DNA from 3 places in the Brevibacillus sp. M2.1A genome. Region 2 is predicted to be linked to each of the others. Evidence: predicted binding sites of a transcription regulator. Region 2 holds the regulator's gene; each other region holds the start of a gene.
What was found. The regulator Rex, encoded in region 2, represses fermentation and respiration genes when NADH is low (regulators of the CRP and FNR family bind a similar motif). The targets are predictions, from matches to a motif close to TTGTGAAATATTTCACAA.
Positions count from the first base shown of each region.

Region 1: the regulator Rex is predicted to act here: its motif matches at 2,813-2,830, upstream of HP567_RS26320 (nitrate/nitrite transporter).
Region 3: the regulator Rex is predicted to act here: its motif matches at 2,790-2,807, upstream of HP567_RS12280 (DUF1641 domain-containing protein).

Region 1 is NZ_JABSUY020000001.1:5,526,488-5,534,296, reverse strand. Features, by position in the region: gene HP567_RS26335 (hypothetical protein) at 1-823, shown strand, start outside; gene HP567_RS26330 (hypothetical protein) at 966-1,334, shown strand; gene hcp (hydroxylamine reductase) at 1,455-2,750, opposite strand; gene HP567_RS26320 (nitrate/nitrite transporter) at 2,896-4,395, shown strand; gene HP567_RS26315 (Crp/Fnr family transcriptional regulator) at 4,478-5,185, opposite strand; gene HP567_RS26310 (hypothetical protein) at 5,372-6,412, shown strand; gene HP567_RS26305 (molybdopterin oxidoreductase family protein) at 6,399-7,809, shown strand, end outside.
Region 2 is NZ_JABSUY020000001.1:3,265,989-3,273,797, reverse strand. Features, by position in the region: gene HP567_RS16255 (cell wall elongation regulator TseB-like domain-containing protein) at 1-384, opposite strand, end outside; gene HP567_RS16250 (hypothetical protein) at 414-1,115, opposite strand; gene HP567_RS16245 (hypothetical protein) at 1,249-1,428, shown strand; gene HP567_RS16240 (amidohydrolase) at 1,492-2,796, opposite strand; gene HP567_RS16235 (redox-sensing transcriptional repressor Rex) at 2,813-3,436, opposite strand; gene HP567_RS16230 (ComEC/Rec2 family competence protein) at 3,452-4,357, opposite strand; gene dinG (ATP-dependent DNA helicase DinG) at 4,399-7,302, opposite strand; gene HP567_RS16220 (tetratricopeptide repeat protein) at 7,394-7,809, opposite strand, start outside.
Region 3 is NZ_JABSUY020000001.1:2,533,512-2,541,320, forward strand. Features, by position in the region: gene HP567_RS12265 (Spo0B C-terminal domain-containing protein) at 122-706, shown strand; gene obgE (GTPase ObgE) at 720-1,997, shown strand; gene HP567_RS12275 (PilZ domain-containing protein) at 2,006-2,671, shown strand; gene HP567_RS12280 (DUF1641 domain-containing protein) at 2,961-3,416, shown strand; gene HP567_RS12285 (NAD(P)/FAD-dependent oxidoreductase) at 3,459-4,637, shown strand; gene HP567_RS12290 (hypothetical protein) at 4,688-4,840, opposite strand; gene HP567_RS12295 (ACT domain-containing protein) at 5,026-5,469, shown strand; gene HP567_RS12300 (homoserine dehydrogenase) at 5,507-6,808, shown strand; gene thrC (threonine synthase) at 6,808-7,809, shown strand, end outside.

The DNA of each region.
Region 1 (7,809 bases), 2.3 Mb from region 2:
TGAACAAGTCAAGCTGGATGAGGCTGGAAAAGCGACACTTGAGAAGCTGTATCTGGCCATTCCCGAAACGAAATCGTTTGAGATTATGAAAGCAAGCTACCTTGGAGACCCCAATGATTCAACCAAAAAGGTCCAACTAAGCATCGTCCTTCAGGAAAAAGGGGGAACTGGCAAAAAGATTACCCTCCATACAAACGGTATTACGGATGAGATTCAAGACCTGACGCAAGAGAATTGGGAGCCTAAGGAGAAACCGCTCATTACTTTACCCGATCAGGAAATCAAGGGGAAGGTAGATCAGCTTATTGATAAATTGTACGGCAACATCAAAGATTACGAGGTTGCCATGGAGCAAATGGAGAATCCAGATGAAAAAACATTTATTTTGAATTACACCAAGAAGGGATTAGAGGGAGAGGGTTACCAAGTATTTGTTCAGGGGAATACAATTAGTCTTGCTCGAGTAGATTTTGAACCATCAAACAATAAAGTAGAGGGCTTTTTCTCTTTGAATGGTAAGCCTGATTATAGCGCTGATTCCATTTTAAACGATGAAAAACTGCTTGCTTTACTAAAAATGAGCGCGACAGAGTTAAAAGAAGAACTAGCCAAAGGGAAAACTGTTGTTGAGATTGCAGCATCTAAAAATGTCTCGAGACAACAAGTGATCGATGTGATTGGAAGAACAATGGCTGAAGGACAACTTCAAGACGGAAAAAATAAAGTAACGATCAGCGATGAATTACTGAAACAAATGATAAAAAGCAGTGAACAAAAAATCATACCCATAATTGAACACAAAACGGAAACAGAATGGAAGTAATAGAGAAGAGGCGGGGAACCGTCTCTTTTTTCGTCAAAAATAAAGTTGTGCTTCCGCCTACGGGAAGATTCATCATGGCTACGTATACTGTAACGTACTATTTTGACTTCGCGCTTAAGTCAATCGAAAGGAGAGGTCGACCGTGGCAATTGGACAGACGACTCGGGTCAGTTTGCCGTACCCCTCAACATGGGAAATTCAAGCGAGCTTCGGTGGAAGACCCACTACGTTGGGCACATTGATGATTTCCAATGTCGTAAATGGCAGGGTCAGTGGAACCGTTAATTTCCGTGGTACTCCGATTCCCATACAAGGAAGTTGGGATGAGAGGTCCAGGCAAATCACGATTGAATCACCTTATGCCAATTTTGTTGGCACCTTTGCTTACAAAGACGAGCCAACACTTGGGTTGCGACATTATGTATTACGAGGAACGGTTCGAATGAAGCCCCCATCTGTGCGGGCAGGAGAAGTGGGAACATGGACGGCTGTTACGAATTTGCCGCTGTAAGGAAATAGGAGGGTCTTATCTACCGATGGATAGGGCCTTTTTTTAAATTCCATAAGAGTGAGGCACCTTCCTGTTAGAAGAAGGTGCCTCCTTTTGTGATTTGTGGCCACAGGTGATAGCTTATTGCGTGATTCCGAGCATTTGCTTCATATCTTCTTGGGCATCGCCAATCAACTGAATATGGAACAAGTCTTGCAATACTTGCAGAACACCCGGTTGAATGAACTCAGGCAATTTTGGACCGATCCGTATATCCTGTATCCCCAGGCTAAACAGACCAAGCAGAATGGCAACCGCTTTTTGTTCAAACCAGGAAAGAACGATACTTACCGGCAACTCGTTCACTTCACACTCGAAGGCATCGGCTAATGCAGCCGCAATCGTAATGGTAGAAACCGAGTTATTGCACTGTCCCAAATCGATATATCGTGGGATGTCGGTACCTGGCACGGTGCCGAAATCTACATCGTTAAAACGGAATTTTCCGCAGGAGGTCGTAAGAATGACTGTTTCTGGCGGTAAGGACGTAGCCAATTCACGGTAATACTCGCCTCCCTTGCCAGGAGCGTCACAACCAGCGATGACGAAGAAGCGTTTGATCTTTCCTTCCTTGACTGCCTGAATAATTTCAGGGGCAATACCGAGGACCGTTTTGTGATGATACCCGGTCGTCAATGTCAGTTCCGATTCGATGGAAACCTCAGGAAGAGACAATGCTTTTTCAATGAGCGGTGCAAAATCGTTTTCTACAATTTTCGTCACATTTTCCAAACCGGTTATATCATACGAAAAGAAACGATCTGCGTAGCTGCCTCGAATAGGCATCACACAGTTTGTTGTAGCCAGGATGGCGCCTGGAAATTTCTCAAACAACTGGCGTTGATCGTACCATGCTTTCCCGATGTTCCCTTTCAAATGAGGATATTTCTTCAGTGCGGGATAGCCATGTGCAGGCAGCATTTCGGAATGCGTATACACATTGATTCCTTTGCCCTCTGTCTGTTTTAACAGCTCTTCGAGAGCAAACAGATTGTGTCCCGTAACAACGATGCATTTTCCTTCTATTTTATTTTGCGAGACGGTGATTGGCTGTGGCACTCCGAAATGATCTGTATGGGCCCGATCCAAAAGCTCCATGACTTTTATCGCGGCTTTCCCTACTTTCATAGCCATTTGCAAATGTTCATCCAAGTTAAAATTCACATTCGTCAATGTAAAATAAAGTGCTTCCTGTGTAATCCCATCCACTTCAGGATCGATATATCCCAGTTGTCGAGCATGTGTGGCATAAGCTGCAATTCCTTTTAAAGCAAAAATAATTGTATCCTGAATACTCGCAAGATCTTCATTCTTTCCGCAAACGCCGATGACCTTACAACCACCTGATGGAGTCTGTTCACATTGATAACAAAACATGTATAATTCACTCCTTCGATTCAAGATTTCGCTTTGATTATAAGCGGATTGCCTGGAAGGAGCTGTGATTAAAATCACAACGAAACCAAACTTTGCCTCTTATCATAGTGGATGAAGAAGATTTCCCAAGTGAGGGGTGTTGTTTATGGTACGAAAATGGCAGTTGCCATTACAGACGTTAAGTCTTACGGTCGGTTTCATGGTATGGGTCATTCTGTCATCGCTTATGCCTTTTATCAAAGAAACCGTACCCATGAGTGCAAGCGAAGTGGCGTGGGTGACAGCGATTCCTGTTCTTTTAGGATCGTTGCTGAGAATCCCTGTTGGATATTGGAGTAACCGATTTGGGGCGAGGATATTATTTAGCATAAGCTTTCTCTTGCTGCTGGCTCCTGTTTTTTATATTAGTCAGGCGACCACTTATACAGATTTGTTAATCGGCGGGTTATTTATAGGGATAGGCGGAGCGGTGTTTTCTGTTGGTGTTACGTCTCTACCTAAATACTATCCGAAAGAAAAGCATGGTTCTGTAAACGGAATCTACGGTATGGGGAATATTGGTACAGCGATCACCACTTTTTCAGCGCCAGTTCTGGCTAAATCGTTTGGATGGGCAACTACTGTACAGATGTTCATGTTATTGCTTGTGGGATTCGCCGTTCTAACCTTCTTGATGGGGGATAAAAACGAACCTAAGGTAGTGACTCCTCTCGGTCAGCAGATAAAGAGTGTCTACAAAAACGAAAAGCTATGGTTAATCAGCTTGTTCTACTTTATTACGTTTGGTTGCTTCGTCGCTTTCACCGTGTATCTCCCGAATTTTTTAGTGAGCCATTTCCAACTGGATAAAGTAGATGCAGGTATGAGAACGGCAGGGTTCATTCTTTTGGCGACACTTGCGAGACCAGTGGGAGGTTGGCTAGGTGATAAGTGGAACCCCTTCAAGGCATTGATGATTGTGTTTGCCGGGCTCGCCTTGTCTGGTATTGTCTTATCGTTTTCGCCATCGATCTTGATGTATACGGTAGGATGCTTGTTGGTAGCGCTATGTGCCGGAATTGGTAACGGTGCCGTGTTTAAATTAGTGCCGATGTATTTCTCACGACAAGCGGGGATTGTGAACGGAATCGTATCTGCCATGGGGGGATTAGGAGGATTTTTCCCGCCGTTGATCTTAACGATGCTGTTTAATCTGACCGGGCATTACGCGATTGGTTTCATGGCGTTATCTCAGTTTGCGCTGGTAAGCTTGGTCTTGGTAATGTGGATGTTTTATCAAGAGAAGCTGCAGCTCGCCGCAACCATTATGGAAAAGACGGGAGAGGCGATACTGATTACCGATACACGTGGAGTCATTAAAAGTGCGAACCATGCTTTTACGAAAGTGACCGGTTATGAAATGAATGAAGTGATTGGCAAGTCTCCCAATATTTTAAAATCTGGCAGGCAGAATGCCGATTTCTATCAAAAGATGTGGGATTCGATCAAGAAGAATGGCTATTGGCAAGGAGAGATCTGGAATCGCCGGAAGAATGGAGATCAGTATCTCCAATGGCTAACGATCAGTGCGATACTGGACGATGCAGGAGACGTCGAGTACTATGCTGGCATGTTCAGCGAGCTCGCAGAGCAAAGACATGGATAAAGAAGCTTGAATCACTCATGAAAAAAAGTCTTGGACGGACAAGTCCAGGACTTTTTTTATACAGGAGGTATGAAGACTTTGCTCACATTTGGCAAATATCTGGAGGGCAGTCATCACAATAAATCGCCTCTTTTAAATAGGCAAGGTCTTTAATCAAGATATGCCCGTGCGGAAGCAAATCGATGGAATCCTGTTTTTTTAGATCGGAAAGCATTCGGTTGACACTTTCTCGTGTCAGACCAATGAATTGTGCCAAGTCACGATTGGTAAGGGAAAGGTCGATGAGGATTCCGTCGGGGTGTGGCTTGCCGTACGTGTTACTCATGCGGATGAGCGTTGAATACAAGGCGCCGATTTTGCCATTGAGTAACAAATCGCGAAATTTGGACTGCATCCGCCTGTTCATCAATCCCATCCAACGCAGGAAGTCTACACAAAATTGACCGTTTTTGATGAGCATTTTTTCCAACTCTTGTCGCGGGATGATCCATATCTCACCCTCCATCAACATGGTGCCTGTGGAGGTGTACGTCAATTCCTGTTCGAAGAGACCGGAGACGCCGACGAGCTCTCCTGCACCAAATACTTGCAGTGTTAATTCTTTTCCATCGTTCGTGTTTTTTGTGAGCTTGATTTGGCCAGACGAAATTAAGAATAGCTGATCGGCTCTTTCACCATCCAAAAACAGAACGGCTCCGGGGACGAATTTTTTCCGAACAGAAAACGTTTCAAGGCTATTCACAAAATCGGAAGAAATCTGCTCCACAAACGTTGTGCCATTTCCGGTCATGTGGGTCCCCCCTACAACAAGGATACAAAGGTAACTCATTATATCATCCGAAATCGAAGGTTGGGGGTAGGAAAATCGTCCTGATTGTGGCAAGGGTGTGAGGTAAATCACAACCCGGGTTACGAGCCGTTGCTACAATGGTCTCGAGCGAAAGGAAAAAATGAGCAGCAGCAGGGAGGGTGTTGTATGAACTATCTATTTGCTTCCAAAGTGGCGAAGCGTGCTTTTATCATCATTGCTTGCTTGTTCGTCCTAAGTTACGTGGGAACACGTTTTTTCACGCATATTGATTTGGCGCTTTACGGGTATATGGTGGGGACTCTTGTCTTTATCGGAGGTTTCCTTTATCGATTTTCTGCGTGGGCAGACCGCCCGCCAACGAATGTCATTTTGAAAAAGGGGCTGCGTCTTCTCTTTCGTAAAAGCACGGCGAATACAGCCGTGGATCATCTGGCCATCTATCGCTTTATTTGGAATCGGGGATGGTATCGCTGGACACAGCACATTTTGCTGGGATGGGGATGCATCTTGGCCGCGTTTGTCACCTTTCCGTTAGTGTTTGGCTGGATGTATTTCACGATGACAGACAATGGCTACTATCAGGTCGTGTTCATGGGTGTGGATGTTCTTACCGTACAAGCGGATGGCTGGGTTGCCTTTCTCTTTTACAACGCGTTGAACATTACGGCTTTTATGGTCATCGGTGGAGCAGTCATGGCATTGTATCGCAGATTTAAGAATATGCAGGCACGGGCTGAACAATCCTTTGTCTACGACTTTTTGCCATTATATCTGCTGCTGTTTATCAGCGTGACAGGCTTGATGCTAACTGCAAGCAACATGTTCTTAGGGGGCTTTGGGCACCCGGTCATATCCGTCACTCATCAATTTGCAGTGATTGTGACATTGATTTATCTGCCATTCGGAAAACTGGCTCACATACCGTTCCGTCCCATGAGTGTGTTCGCTCGCAATTATCGCGAGCACTATGGCGAGCAGGAAATGAAAAAGTGCAAAGTGTGCAGCAAAGAGTTTGTTTCTGCGGAACAGTCGGCAGATGTAATCAACGTGCTGGGTAAAAACGAAATGGCTTTTCAAATGGAAGAAGGTTTCCACTTGGCTGAACTTTGCTTGCCGTGCCGCAGAAAATACCGGATGTTCCGCTTCACAGGAGTTCCTACGCACGAGATCAATGCCAGGGAGGCAAATCAACATGCCAAAGGATAAATTTTTAAAAGTAATTGAAAACAAGGTACATCCCAATGAGAAATTGGTCAGCACACACTGCAGCTACTGCGGTATGCAATGCGGGATGAACCTGCGTGTAGATACAACGACGAACAAGATTATCGGAGTGGAGCCACGGTACGATTTCCCTGTCAATCTGGGGAAGATGTGCCCAAAAGGGGTAACGGCTTATCAGCAAGTGAATCATCCGGATCGGATACAGCGGCCGTTGATTCGAACAGATGCTTCATTAAAAGGAACGGCGGAAGGTTTTCGGGAAGCGTCTTGGGAGGAAGCACTTGACTTGATCGTTTCCAAGTTCAAGGAGTTGCAGCACAACTATGGCAAAGATACCTTGTCTGTTTACTCTGGCGTTTCCATGACGAACGAAAAATGCTACCTCACGGGTAAGTTTGCGCGGGTCGCCTTGCAAACCCGCTATATCGACTACAATGGCCGCTTCTGCATGTCCTCGGCTGCGGCAGGATTGAATCGAAGCTTGGGGATTGACCGAGGTTCTACCATTCCCTGGACGGACATTCACCAAACAGACTGCTTGTTCTTGGCCGGATCAAACGCGGCTGAGTGTCACCCAACCAGCATGTTTCGTATTTGGGAAGTGCAAAATCGGGGCGGCTATCTGATCGTAGCCGATCCAAGGGAAACACCTTTGGCACGTCGCGCTGATATCCATCTGGATCTGCGGCCCGGTACAGATTTGGCGCTGGCAAACGGAATCGTCCATCTCCTGATCAAGAACGGGCATATCGATGAAGACTTTATTCGAAATCATACGAATGGTTTTGAAGAAACAAAAGAAGTGGTTGCTACCTTCACACCGGAGTATGTCAGCGAAATAACAGGGGTTTCGGTGGAGAAGATTGTGCGGGCTGCCGACATTTTCGGTAGGGCACCCAATGCGATTGTGATGTTCTGCCGTGGTGTGGAACAGCAGTCGAAAGGGACAGACAACGTATCGGCCTATACCAACATGTCGCTCGTCACAGGCAAGATTGGCCGACCAAAATCAGGTGTGGCAACCCTTACTGGTCAAGGAAACGGTCAGGGGGGGCGGGAACACGGGCAAAAAGCCGATCAATTGCCTGGCTACCGCAAGCTCGACAATCCTGAACATGTACGTGAAATAGCGTGTGCCTGGGGCATTCCCGTGGAAGAGATGCCGCAGAAAGGCGTCTCTGCCTACGAGATGTTCCAGCTCATGAAGGATAAAACCATTCGCAGCTTATACTTACTCTGCTCCAATCCGGTTGTAAGTGCGCCAAATCTAAACCATGTCCGGGAGTCCCTGAAAAGTCTGGATTTTATGGTTTGCTGCGACTTTTACTTGTCCGAATCGGCTGAATACGCCGATGTCGTTCTTCCCGTTACGACTTGGG
Region 2 (7,809 bases):
TTCCCAAAATTTCTTATCGTTTTCGAGACCAGGAACCAAATGAGTGATCTCCGATTGTGGGAAGGACTTATAAACTGCCTCTTCTACATTCTTTTTTGGAACAGCAAGATCCATTCGATCAAAGCTAACTTTCTGATCGGTCATCCAAGCTACAACTTGTGTCCCCGCCTTATTTTTCCCAATGACGACAGCGTAGCTCTCCTTGCCTCGATATTCATCAATGGATTCAATCTCCGTGATCGTTGTGCGATCCTGGACCCACTGACGAACGGTTTCCTCAAATTGATTGCGTTCCCCTGCTACAGAAGCCGTCAGGTGATAGGCGAACCCAGCTCCCGTAAGTAAAATGACGGCAACGATTGATAGGATAATTCGTACTAACACAGCAAAGTAACTCCTTTACGTGGCTGACATTACAATCGGAATCGAAGCTGGTCTCTCTTCACTCCAACTGCCGTTTGTATTTGCAAATCCAGCTCCAGTTGACGAAGCTGCCCCGTAGTTGACTCGTACCATAGTTGGTAATTGACTTTCATTCCGTTCGTTACATTCGAAGTCAAATCATGAATAGGGAAGGATGGACCTAGCCACATCGATAATAACGAAGAGACTTTCTCAGGTGGAACCGCAATCCGATATCCACTCCATCCTTGCCCCGCAGTATCTTCAAGGCGTTCAGGACGAACGGATTGCATAACTCCCTTGAGCAATACTGCGTGCTCATACGGGGTGAACAGCGCATACGGCAGTGCAGCATGGTCCTGTATCTGGCCATCAATTCGAACCGAAACTGGCTGCCCATCTTTTCTGGCTATTTCAAGCTGGTGGCCACCGATTTCTCCTGCGAGCTGAAATTGCTCATTTTGAAATCGCCCATGTAAGGTCTGATCCTTCATGTAAACCAGAAATGAGCGTTCCTCGTCCTGCGTGATCTGCTCCAAAAGCTCCGCTACCGTCGTCGTCTGCCCCGTTCCTGTTGTTTGTCTGACCGCAGACGCAGGATCCGTGCTGCCTGTATTGGCTGATCGACTTACTGTCCCCAATACAATCCCCAGGAGAAATAGACCGAGTAGGATAGGAATGAGCCACCACAGCAATTTGGGCCGGATGTACATGTCGTCCCCCCTGTCCCATTTTTGTCTTTAGCCTATGCTATACGGGAAGGTTTTAGAACGACACGGAAAAGTTGCTAATCATAGCTTAAGGTCGGGCGGTCATACTACACATACACCCCGAGGAGGTGAGCGCGTGACATCTTCGCAACAAACTACATCTCCTGACATACTTGGGTTTCTGTTACAGGAATACCGCGTCTCCTGGGCAGGATTGTCGTCTCCCTTGCGTCAATGGTCGCACACACCCACTCTTCATTTTCGCCATCATCTCCTGACAAAAGCTGTGGCAAAAATGAACAACGGAACGTCGTAGTATCCAATTCCCCTACCTACACCTGCACTGCCTTACTCCTGTCCCCCACCTGACAGGAGCCTTTTACCGTTTTAACGTTTGGAATACGCGGTTCGCTTCGTAAATCGCGCGCTCCTCATCGATGGTCAACAGCTTATGGTTACGCATCAAGAATTTACCCGCTACAATCGTATCTTTCACATCTCGTCCATTTGCCGCGTACACCACGTGTGAAATCGGTTGGTGCGCCGGGTGGAAATGGGCTTGATGGCTATCCATCACGATCAAGTCAGCTTGCTTGCCTACTTCAATGCTTCCAAGCGTTTCTTCTTGGAATACCCCTTCTGCGCCATAACGGGTAGCCATGCGAAGCGCTTCCTCTGCTGGAACTGCTACTGGATCGTTGTTCACACCTTTGTGCAGAATCGCAGCGAGCTTCAATTCTTCGAACAGATTCAAATTGTTGTTACTTGCAGAGCTGTCTGTACCGAGCGATACGCTTACGCCTTTTGCCAACATTTTCGGAACAGGCGCAACACCGCTTGCCAGCTTCAAGTTGCTGACTACATTATGAGAAACTCTCACGTTGTATTTTGCCAAAATGTCGATTTCTTCATCCGTTAGGTGAACAGCGTGCGCGACGAGTGTTGGGCGATTGAACATACCCAGCTTTTCCAAGTGAGCGACTGGACGCAGTCCGTAGTCCTTCTCGTTTTGACCGACTTCCCAAGCGGTTTCTGACATATGGATATGAAGCGGCAAGGACAACTCATCAGCTTTTTCGATAATTTGGGTAATAAATTCTGGCGAGCAGGTATACGGCGCATGCGGTGCCATCATGACGGTAATACGTCCGTCTGCCTGATTATGCCATTCTTTTGCAAAAAGTGTCGCGTCCTTCAGCTTTGTTTGACGTTCTTCTTCGGAGCACAGACCGATCATTCCTCGGCAAAGGCGGGCACGCATTCCAGCTGCATCGACTTCCTTCGCCACAACATCCATATGGTCATACATATCCACAAACGTGGTAGTTCCGGTACGAATCATCTCAATAAGCGACAGTTGGGTACCCCATTTTACTGTGTCACCCGTGAATTGCGCCTCCAATGGCCACATTTTGTCTTCCAGCCATTGTTGTAGCGGCAAATCATCTGCATAACCACGTAGGAGGGACATACCAGCATGTCCATGCGTGTTGATTAACCCAGGCAGTATGTAGTCTCCTTTTTGATCGATAACTTCATCGTATCCCGCTTCCGACAGGTCCTCAGGAGTTGGGCCCACATACGTAATCTTGTTGCCTTCGAATGCTACGGCACCATCGTAAATGACTTCATTCGTATCGTTAACGGTAATGACTGTTGCGTGAATGAGGATCGTCTTTTTCATAGTATACACTCCATTCTTATGTCAAGTAGTAGGCCAAGCTTTGCAGGTTGGACGTCACGTCCGCATAGTGAATGCGAACATCCTTTCCTGCGCGAATCGTCGTAGGGGCAAAATTCAAGATCCCCCTGATACCCGCTTGAGTCAACTGATCACATACGGATTGCGCTGCAGGGGCCGGTACCGTAATAATCGCCAGCTTGATTTGCTTTTTAACGATTGTCTCTTCCAGCTCTGATAAAGGCTGAATCGGTATACCTGCGACTTTTTTGCCCTGCTTCTCTGGATTATTGTCAAAGATGGCCGCAATCCGCATGTTATCTTTCAAATAAGCGTTGTAGTTACTGATGGCATGGCCCAAATGCCCAGCTCCGACCAAAGCGACACGGATTTCATCCGTTAGCTTCAGGATTTCACGTATTTTTTCCACCAGATAATCGACATCATAGCCGATTCCCTTTTTTCCAAAATCACCAAAAGCTGCAAGATCTTTTCTGATTTGGGCAGGATTCACATCAAGATTCTTGCCCATCTGTTGGGAGGAAACGGTGGTCACCTCAACTTGCTGCAAATAACTGAGGTAACGCAGATAAATCGGCAAACGACGGACGACCGCTTCTGAAATCTTTTCGTGTTTTGCCACGTTCGGTCTTCCCCCCTAATTCTTTTGCTTCAAAATCCGATATTCTTTTCCATTCGATAAAATGGTAATGGAACCGTCGTGGCTGGTAACGTATGTCTCGGCCCATGACTCACCCAAACGCTCTATGACCTCCGTCTGACCGTCTTTCATTTGATCCCGTGATCGGCCTGTCTGAATAATGGCGACCTGAGGATCGACCTGCGTCAGAAACGGTTGTGAAGATCCCTGATTGCTTCCCTGACCGGCTACCTTTAGCACTTCCGCCTTCAGTTTGTCATTTTGCCGTTCCAACAGTCGCTCCTCTGCTTTTTCATTCACGGCACTCATAAACAAAAACCGCAGTTGACCGTGCGTCAATCGAAAAACAAGAGAATTGTTCTGAGGCGATAAAAATAACGGTTCATCCGGAAGCAATACTTCCATGGAGATTTCTTGGTCAAGAGTGAGTACTTGTCCTTGCTCTGCTTCCATCTGCTTTTGGTTGGAGCGAAGCAGCACGACATGCCGAATGGATGGTGCGATCAGCTTTGGCAAAATGACAGCATCGATGAGCACTTGTTGGCTCAATGAAGCGTAGCCTCCCATATGTTCCGGCTGGTCGTTCGTCAACACCACAAAATCGAGCCGTGTAATCTTGAGCTCTGCCAAGCGCGCTGAAAGAACGGGCCAATCTTCTGACGTACCCGTATCAATCAGCATCGTTTTGCCGCCTGGCATTCTCAAAAGCGTACTCTCACCTTGTGGAAGTGCGAAGTAGGTGATTATGAGACCCGAAAATTCCTGTTCTGTCTCGGTTTCAAACGGGTCATCTATCTTCACTGCTGCTTCTTGCAAATACAAATGGCTATCAATCGAGCATGCGCAAAGGAAAAACACACTCAGAACTACTATCCACCAACGCCACTCTTTTTTCCATAACATTTATTTTATCACCTTAATCCCTATGAGACTATTGCTTCATTTTATGAATCTGACAGGGATTGCATACTAAGGAATGGCTCTATGCGCTCTCGCAGAGTTGGCCATGGACCGCTTTCGATTTGAAATGGCGGCAAAGATTGAAGGAATGAGCGTCCATATCTCGACTCAACCACACGCGTGTCGAAAACGATCACGACCCCTCTATCCAAGTGATGGCGAATTAATCGCCCCACCCCTTGCTTAAATTGTAGAACGGCTTGTGGAAGAGACAACGACATAAAGGCGTTTTTTCCTTCTGCCTTCAAAAGCTCTGCCCTTCCTTGATAGACAGGATGATTCGGCGGAGCAAACGGAAGGCGAACAATAACTAAACTGCTCAGCCATTCCCCCTGGATATCGACACCTTCCCAGAAGCTGCTAGTTCCAAGCAGCACACTTCTCTCCATGCTTCGGAACAGTCGCACCAGCTTGCTCCGATTGTTGCTATCAATCCCGTGACCGAATAACGTATACGGTTCTGGAGCATCTGCCAGTCGTTCTTTCATCGCTTGGTAAACAAGTCGAAGCATCGAATGGGAGGTAAACAGGATCAGCGTCCTTCCTTTCGAAGCCAGTACGACGTCCACGCACCCTTGAATGACCGCCTCCAAGTACGTGTGGTCACTCTCTTTGCCTGGTGCGGGGAAATCAGATGGAATCAACAGCAGCCCCTGCTCTTCATAATGAAACGGCGATGGCAGTGACAAGGTACGCACTCGTTCCTCGGGAAGCTGGTCGAGACCAAACTGGCTTTTGATGTAGGAGAAGCTGTTCTTGACCGTCAGAGTGGCTGATGTCAAAATCAGACTCCGCTTTTGTGCGAAAAGCGGTTCTGCCAGTGAGTCGGCAACCTTCAAGAGTGCCGCTGACAAATGAACCTGCTTGCGAGCTGTACGGGACTCTACTTCCATCCAATACACATACTCGGCATCCTGCTCAAGTAAAAAGAAGTGAAGCAGCTCCACGGCGTTCTGCCAGTCTTTGATGAGACCGAATAAATCTGTCAGTAGACTGCGTACGGCAAAAGGAGGCTTTTCCTCTTGCGGAGTCGTTCGCAAAAGCTGTTCGATGCCCGCTGCATATGCAGTCATCCCTTCAATCAGCTTTTTGGTTACTTTGCGTATCTTCTCGTGTTTGCCTACAAACGATTCAATTCGATAACGTACCGTCTCACGCCCAGCGTCCGTCGTCTCCTCCGCACGATCCGATGCCCATGCATACAAGAGCTGTGTCCATTGCTGCGCTTTCTCTCGCAAGGCAGCGGACTGTTTTCTTAGCTCCAAAAGCTTGGCAGCGACATCTTCTTGTACCGCAGGCATCCAGCTTTGCAGCTCTTCTGCGAAGCGGGCTATAGCCCCACCCTCCTCAACCGATGCACGATCTAACAAGAAAAGAAGCTGCGTGGTTGAAAACTGCTTGCCTAAATGCTGTGTCGCTGCATCCTCCAAATGATGGGCCTCATCGACGATAGCAACTTCATACGAAGGGAGGATTCTGTTTTCCGCTTGCAAGTCGCTGATGAATAGGGCGTGATTGACGATGAGGACATCGACATCGCGTGCCCGTTCCTTCGCCTGGAAATAGTAACAGCGACTAAACCACGGACAAGCCCGATTCAAACAGGAACTCGTATCACTTTTTACCTGTTGCCACAGCAGTTGACCACTTGGAGGCATGCTCAGTTCTTCCACGTCACCGGTAACGGTTTGTGTGAGCCACGTCAGCATCTGTCCTTTGACCAAGCGCATTTCTTGGCTGCTTCCTTCTACAGGTTCGTCTACGGCTTGTTCAAATTTACGCAAGCATAAGTAGTTTCCTCTGCCTTTTAGTGTCGAAGCCGTAAACGAAAACGGCAACGACTCCTGCAAGGTAGCGATTTCCTTATGGAATAGCTGTTCCTGCAATTGAATGGTATTGGTACTGACCACCAGCTGTTGCTGATTGTAATGAGCCCAAATGATCCCCGGCAAGAGATAGGCTAATGATTTTCCCGTACCTGTCCCTGCCTCTACCAATAAATGGGCGCCATTCTCCATTGCCTCATAAACGGCATGCATCATTGCTTCCTGAGCATCCCGACGTTGATATCCCGACATTTTTGCCTGCATGTACCCGTTTTCGCCCAAAACCTCCTCGAGCTGGTCGGCAAACGCTTTCGTCACTGTCGCATCGACATGAGGACGCTTTAGAGACGCTGTTAATTTTTCTTCGCGCTTCCGTAGAGCCAACTGGCGATAAATATCCCACATGTCTGAGGAATCCGTTTCGGTTGGGGTTCCATCCAGCTCTGGCAGTTCTATGAGCTTTTCCATCTCGATCTGACGTAAAAGAACCTCGATATCCGAGCGAAACGAAGAAACGAGCATCTGCAGGCGCTGGATCGTCACGAGTGGCAGTCTCTTTAAAATATCCAGCAAGTGGAGAAACAGCTGCGCCGTTGCGAGTGCATCACTATCTGCTTGATGGGGATTATCGTGCTCGATTTCCAGCTCAGACGCCAGTTCTCCGAGTCTGTAGCTATTTTGCATTGGCAAAAGAACACGGGATAGCTCCACTGTATCGAGCACGTAGCCGTCAAACGCATAATAGCCCTGGCTCAGCAGGGCTTCTTGTAAAAATTGGAGATCAAAGCTTGCATTATGTGCTACAAATGCTCGTCCGTCCAATAAACGTAAGAAATCTGGAAACACTTCTTCCAAGGAAGGAGCATCTGCAACCATTTCATTGGTAATCCCTGTTAATTGAGTAATAAACGGTGGAATATCCTGGCCCGGATGAATCAGGGTGGAAAAACTCTCGGTAATCTGCCCGTCATCGATTGCGACAGCACCAATCTGAATGATGCTATCCCCTTGGCGTGGATGGCTTCCCGTCGTCTCAAAATCTACAACTAGTAATCGATTCAAACGTTGTCACCTCGTAACCTGGGCGGAAACATTCAATCCGCACCCATTCACATTCGGCAACGATGGGAAATATTCCTGCTCTCCTGTACATTTAAGGCTGTACGAGCTCGGTTTGCATTTCTGTTTGACCGAGCTTGCTTGCACACAATTGCAGATAGATGGGGATTTCCCATAACTGTTCTGCGAATGGCAATGCCCGTTGAAAATATTGTTCAGCTAGGCGCCAATTTTCTTCCACAACCGCGATTCTCCCCAGATGAAAATACCCTAACGAACGTACATATGGCTCAGCGTCTTCCAGGAAATACTTTGCCAACCGTTTTGCTTCTTGTGTATCCCCCAGCTTTTCGTATGCGGAAATCATCCCGGATTGTCCGAGGCGATTGTCTCGGTTTTTCTCTAGTATGATCCGAAACGCTTTGATCGCTTCGTCTACCCTTCCGTCAAACAACAACATCCAACCATAACTAAAAAGAAAGTCATCATTTTCGGGTGCGAGACTAATCG
Region 3 (7,809 bases), 730 kb from region 2:
TTCCGGAGCGCATAAAAACTTCCAGTAAAACGCGGTCGCTCTTCTATGATTTTGCCTCGAAAGAGGTTTTTTTATGGTACAATAGATGGGAAAGATATTCTTATCGACTTGGGTGAATGTGATGGGGGACGAGCGGAGGCTGTTTACGCATCAGACAGACCAACTGCTGACCGTTCTGAACAGGCAGCGGCATGACTGGTTGAACCATGTTCAGGTTCTGCTCGGCTATTTGCATTTGAACCGTACTGAACAAGGAGAGGCCCATTTGAAGCGCATCGCACAGATGGCGATGCAGGAATCGATGGTGGCCCGATTGAATAGCTCCTTGTTGTCCGTCTTCTTCTTGACATTTAACGCACTGAACAATGAATTGCTTTTAGAAGTAGACGTGTGCAATCATGTGGATCTCACGCGAGTAGTTTTGAACGAGCAAGACTTGTTTCAGTTGGTGTCAGAGATATTATGCACAGTGAACGATCATGTAGACCAGAGTGGATACGAAGCAGCCAGCATGCAATTGAGCTTGCAGATGGATGAGCGTGGCGTTCATTTTCGTTTTGACCTGGCCGGTGTACTTCGTGCATCCGGAATGGAAGAATTGGAAAAGCTGATACGTAAAAGCGAACAGAGTACGGTGGAGGTCACCGAGTGGATACATACGGAAGAAGAATGGGTCCTGAAATTGGTGGTTCCATTCGCGGAATGAAAGAGGTGACACCATGTTTGTCGATCAGGTAAAAGTATATGTAAAAGGCGGGGACGGTGGTAATGGAGCCGTCTCCTTTCGCCGGGAGAAGTACGTACCGCTGGGTGGTCCAGCGGGTGGAGATGGTGGTCAAGGTGGAGATGTCGTATTTGTCGTGGATGAAGGTCTGCGTACACTGGTAGATTTCCGCTATCAACGACATTTCAAAGCACCTCGCGGAGAGCATGGCCGCAACAAATCTCAGCACGGAGCAGGCGCGGAAGATATGGTCGTGCGCGTGCCACCGGGAACAACTGTCATTGATGATGATACCAAAGAAGTAATTGCCGATCTCGTGGAGCAAGGACAACGTGCTGTGATCGCAAAAGGCGGACGTGGTGGACGAGGCAATATTCGTTTTGCCAACTCTTCGAATCCAGCTCCACACATCTCGGAGAACGGTGAGCCAGGTCAAGAGCGTTACATTGTCATGGAGCTCAAACTGATTGCAGATGTGGGCTTGGTTGGTTATCCGAGTGTAGGAAAATCCACGCTGCTGTCCAGTGTAACAGCTGCGAAGCCAAAAATTGCGGCGTACCACTTTACGACGCTGACACCGAACCTGGGTGTTGTGGATTTGGGGGAGCAGAGCTTCGTCATGGCTGACTTGCCAGGATTGATTGAAGGCGCGCATGAAGGTGTAGGCCTTGGTCATCAATTCCTGCGTCACGTAGAGCGTACACGCTTGATCGTCCACGTGATTGACATGGCAGCGGTTGATGGACGCGATCCGTACGAGGATTATTTGCAGATCAACCGAGAGCTGACGATGTATAACCTCAAGCTCGAAGATCGTCCGCAAATTGTAGTCGCGAACAAAATGGAATTGCCAGAAGCAGAGGAAAACCTGCGTATTTTCAAGGAAAAGGCTCCAGATGTGAAGGTGTACGAAATCTCTGCTGCAACCCGTCAAGGCGTACAAGAACTGATGTATGCGATTGGGGATACCTTGGCGACGATTCCGGACAAGCCTGCTGTAGAGGAAGTTGCGGAAGTGGAAGAGCGCGTGGTCTTCCGAGCAGAAAAAGAACCAGAGGCATTCGAGATTACGCGTGATAATGATGTGTTTGTCGTCAGCGGTGAAAAGATCGAGAAACTCGTACGCATGACGAATCTGAACAGCTATGATGCAGCCCAGCGTTTTGCAAGACAAATGCGCAGTATGGGTGTAGATGATGCTCTGCGCAAGCTGGGAGCAAAAGACGGGGATACCGTTCGGATCGGCAAATTAGAGTTTGACTTTGTGGAGTGACAAAAACCATGATTGATATCCCATCACTGAACCCATTTTTGGGGGATAAACGACTCCAACGCGGTGCGACGCTACCGCTAATCATCTCCAAGCAGGTGAAGACACCTGTCCAAGTTTTGGTTGAACATGCAAAGGGCAGTTATCTCGTCGTTTCGTATGAGATGAAGCCTGAAACAAAAGCAGAGCTTCTCGGATCAACTGTGCGCATTCGTTGGGAGACGGATGCGGCAGTGAACACTATTGATTTGGAAGTAGTTTCGGAGCAAACGCTTTGGCCGATCAAGCTTTTAGGGATGATTCCGATTAGTGTAGGGGTAGAAATTACACAAAAGCGCAAGCAGGATCCCATCTCCCCAGATCTCGGTATTTCTGTCCCTTACAAGGTGATGGGAGCTAGACCGATCGAAGAAAAAGGCGAGGCAGTGTTGCTGAAATTCTCTCCAACCCGTCTTGTTTTGGGAACGGACGGTTATGTGTCAAAGGGCGATTTTCTCCATTTGTCTTTCAAGATACCGAAGCAAGCGCAGGAGATCGTCATGATGGCGAAAATCGTGGAAAAAACGTTCCAGGACAAGCAATCAATCATTGAATTAATCTTTACGGATATTAATGAGAAGCACCATGAAATCATCAAAGATTACTATAAAAGGCTCTCAACTACCGCTTCTTCCTAAGGAAGCGGTTTTTTTCCTTTGATGTTCCTGTGAAGAAGGTATATAGTAGTGTACATAGAGTTCTAAATCGAGCCTGTTCACTTTATGATTTGTTGTGTACGCTTTCCTGAATAAATACTTGTGAAATCATTCACTTTTGATTATTCGAATCCGTTGTTTGCTTTACTTTGTGAAAAATGTTACAAATAATTTTTTACCGGATTTTCAGGGAGAATAGCGGCCGTTACTCGTTTGAACAGGCATCGAGAATGAAAGGCCTCTATTCCAAAGCAAAGGAGGACGTTTTTTTATGTCTCAAACAACTACGCAACAAGCTCAAGCTGCTGCAGAAGTAGCAAGCACTGCTACTCTGGCACCAGCGCAGCAACAAGATGTACTGGATCAGCTGATGAAACCAGAAATCCAAGAGTCACTGAACGTATTGGTGGCGAATCTGCCTAAATTGGCGGAACTGACAACTCTTTTGACCAAAACGTATGATTTGGTACAAACGGTTGCAAATGATCATGTATTGATCGACGACATCAAAGGTGGAATGGAAGAGTTCGTAAAACCGATCTCTGATAAAGCAAAGGGTATTGCCCAAGCAGCCATTGAAGCCAATGACCGTGTTCACGTAGAAGAGTCTACGATCGGTTTGTTCGGTATTCTCAAAATGCTCAAAGATCCGCAAGTACAAAAAACATTGCGTTTCGCACAAGCATTCTTGGAAGTAACAGCAGAACGTCAACAACAAAAACGCTAGTTTTTTTATTATGGAATGGAAGACAAGGACGGAGGATTGGGCATGGCGAAGCATATTCTGATTCTAGGCGGCGGTTATGGCGGTTTGCTCAGCGCATTGACTGCACGTAAATACATGACGGCTGAAGAAGCGTCGATCACGGTGGTAAACCGTTTTCCTACTCACCAAATCATTACGGAACTGCACCGCTTGGCAGTAGGAAACCTGTCTGAACAAAACGTAGCGCTCCCTCTGGAAAGATTGCTGCGTGGCAAAGAGATTAACCTCGTAGTAGACACGGTAGAAAATATTGGTCTCGATTCCCAACGCGTAACACTGGCGAGCGGCGAGTCCATCAAATACGATGCTTTAGTTATTGCGCTGGGTAGTGAAACCGCATTCTTCGGAATCCCGGGCCTGCAAGAGTACAGCTTTACACTGAAGTCGGTAGAAGAAGCAAATCGTCTGCGCGCACACCTCGAAGAGCGCGTGATTGAATACAAGACAAGCAAAAATAAAGCAGATGTTACCTTCGTTGTAGGCGGTGGCGGTCTGACAGGTATCGAGCTTGTTGGGGAATTCGCTGATATGTTGCCAAATTTGTGCCACAAACATGGCGTAGACTTTGCAGACGTATCCATCTATTGCGTAGAGGCAGGTCCATCCATTTTGGCTGGTTTTGCTCCTGACCTGGTTGAGCGTGCGAAAACGAGCCTGGAAAAACGTGGCGTTCAATTCCTGACAGGCGTACCTGTAACGGAAATGAAAGAAACCACAGTTTGCCTGAAAGATGGCGGTACCATTGAAACCAAAACAATGGTATGGACTGGTGGCGTACAAGGCAATCGCGTAGTAGCTGAGTGCGGCGTGGAAGTAAACCGCGGGCGTGCAACTGTTACAGAATTCCTGCAATCCACTTCTCACCCTGATGTATTCCTTGCAGGTGACAGTGCGGTTGTAATGGGGCCAGAAGGTCGTCCATACCCTCCGACTGCCCAACTGGCATGGCAAATGGGCGAAGTAGTAGGTCACAATCTCTTCGCGCACTTCAACGGCACCAAAATGGATACCTTCAAACCGGTATTCTCCGGTACACTGGGTAGCCTGGGCCGTAAAGACGCAATCGGAACAATCGGTGCAAGCCAACTGAAGCTCAAAGGCTTGCCAGCAACCTTGATGAAAGAAGCGAGTAACGTTCGTTACTTGACTCATATCAACGGTCTGTCCTCTTTGGCATACTAATCGAATCAGGAAAACCCGGGATGAAAATGTCCCGGGTTTTTTGTGTTTGTTTATCCGTTTCCGCTGGGATCTTCAATCACGTTTGGGGATTGGGCCATCTTTTTGCCCCGCATGTCATTGCCAAACTGATCGAGACTGCTTGGCTTACCTGCTGGGTGATTGTTACGACGCTCCGATTTATCTGACTTTCCACGTCCGGCCATTTGCCTTTCACCTCCTCCATACGATACGCATTATTGTGCGCGAAGAAGCCTCCCCTCATGTAATCAAAGTAAACCAAATATGATCCGATGAAAAAAAGTGACGGATAAGGATTGTCACATGAGATGCTTTCCGTTATAATGTCCTCTATGAAGAAACAACTGTTTTTCTCAGGAGGACACAACGCATGAAAAAGGAAGAAAAATTCTACTTGATTCGATCTGACATCCTGCCAGAATCGATTGCCAAAACGATTGAAGCCAAGAAGATGCTGGAATCCGGCGAAGTGGATACCGTGAATGAAGCGGTTGAACGGGTAGGATTGAGCCGCAGTGCTTTTTATAAGTACAAAGATGGCATTTTTCCGTTCAATGCGATGATGAGCGAAAAAATTATGACGTTTACTTTCTCTTTGGATCACATGTCAGGTTACTTGTCCAAAGTGCTCACATATGTAGCAGATCAAGGTGGAAACGTTTTGACCATCAATCAGACGATTCCACTTCAAGGGATTGCTACTATATCCATGTCAGTCGATATGGCTAATCTTCGCGTATCTAGCACGGAGTTTTTGGATAGCTTGCAGCTGATCCCGGGCGTTCGCAAAGCGATGATCGTCGGTAGAGGCTAAGTAAAAAACAATCAAAGAAAAGGCAGGGGAGAGAGACATGGAGAAGCAGAGCATTAAATTGGGGTTAATGGGTTTTGGAACAGTCGGGACTGGTGTCGTACGCATTATCCAAGCCCATCAGGAGGATTTACAAAAGCAAACTGGCCTCAGTATTGAGGTTTCCCGTATTCTAGTTCAGGATGCGGAAAAATCTCGTAATATTCCATCCATGGAGAGCGCGCTGACCACTGATCCTGCTAGCCTTTTGGATGATCCAGAAATTGAAGTCATCGTAGAAGTGATTGGCGGCATTCACCCTGCAAAGGAATACATTTTGGGTGCACTCGAACGAGGCAAGCACGTAGTAACAGCCAACAAAGATCTGATGGCGTTGCACGGAGCCGAAATTTTAGAGAAAGCGCAAGAAAAGGGCTGTGACGTTTTCTACGAGGCGAGTGTGGCAGGTGGTATACCGATCTTGCGTGCGTTAGTAGAAGGGTTCTCCTCAGACCGTATCGAGAAAATGATGGGGATTGTCAACGGAACGACCAATTACATCATGACCAAAATGAGCAAAGAGGGCGCAGAATACAGCGAGGTATTGAAAGAAGCGCAAGCACTGGGCTATGCGGAGCAGGACCCAACCTCCGACGTGGAAGGCTTTGATGCCGCCCGCAAAATGGCGATTCTGGCAACGCTGGGCTTCCGTGTACCGATGAAGCTCGAAGATGTAGACGTAAAAGGGATCAGTTCCGTGAGCAAGGAAGATATCGCCTATGGCAAGCAACTGGGTTATGAAATCAAACTGCTCGGACTGGCTCGTCGTGACGAAGAGGCGATTGAGGTAAGTGTGCAGCCGACTCTGGTTCCGAAATCTCATCCACTCGCTTCCGTAAATGGTGTCTTTAATGCCGTGTACGTACATGGGGAAGCGGTAGGAGAAACCATGTTTTACGGGCCGGGCGCAGGTGAATTACCGACTGCTACCGCCGTTGTGTCTGACCTGGTCACTGTCGTCAAAAACAGAAAGCTAGGAGTGAATGGACGCGGAATGGTTGCTCCATACAAAGAAAAAGTGCTGAAAGAAGACAGCGAAAAATTCTCTAAATACTTCCTGCGCATCGTAGTTGCAGATAAACGCGGTGTTCTTGCTCAAATTACGCAGCTGTTGGCTGACAAAAATATTTCCCTCGAGCAGGTCATCCAGCAACCGTTCAACAACGGACGTGAAGCGGAGATAATCATGATTACACACCTGTCCTCAAAAAGTGACATGGATGCGGTACTGGCTTACATGGAACAGATGGATATCGTATCAACTGTGCAGAGCTGCTACCGTGTAGAAGGGGGAGACAAATAATGGGTTCTAATCGACAGTCTGGCATTCTGGCACGTTACAGGGAATTTCTCCCGATCACGGAAAAAACTCCGCTGGTCAGCTTGCATGAAGGAAATACACCCCTGATCCATGCTCCGAACCTGTCCAAACAATTGGGGGTAGAGCTGTACGTCAAGTACGAGGGGCTCAATCCGACCGGCTCTTTCAAAGATAGAGGCATGGTCATGGCTGTAGCCAAAGCGGTAGAAGAGGGAAGCAACACAATCATGTGTGCTTCGACGGGGAATACATCAGCAGCAGCTGCGGCGTATGCGGCACGCTCAGGTTTGCGTTGTATCGTCCTGATCCCGAACGGCAATATCGCACTGGGCAAGCTGGCACAGGCCATCGCTTATGGTGCAGAAGTCATCGCGATTGACGGTAATTTTGATGAAGCGCTCGATATCGTTCGCGAAATTACAGCGAAAGAGCCGATTACACTCGTGAATTCCGTGAACCCTTACCGGATCGAAGGACAAAAGACTGCGGCATTTGAAGTATGCGATGCGCTGACGGACGCACCTGACATTTTGGCTATTCCGGTTGGTAACGCAGGTAACATTACAGCCTACTGGAAGGGCTTCGAGGAATATTTCGCAGCCAAAAAATCGAGTCGCTTACCGAAGATGTACGGATTCCAGGCAGCAGGGGCAGCGCCGCTGGTTCATGGCGAACCCGTAGCCAACCCGGAAACGATTGCGACAGCGATTCGCATTGGCAACCCGGCGAGCAAGGATGGCGCTTTGAATGCCATTTCGAAATCAAGTGGTCTTGTCGATAGTGTAACGGACGAAGAGATTTTGCATGCCTATCATTTGCTGGCGAAGAGTGAAGGCGTGTTTTGTGAGCCTGCCTCGGCAGCATCGCTGGCTGGTATTATCAAACTCCATGAGGCTGGAAGGCTTCAACCTGGCAGCCAGATCGTGTGCGTGTTGACTGGAAACGGACTAAAAGATCCAAATATTGCTTTGAAGCTGGTAGGT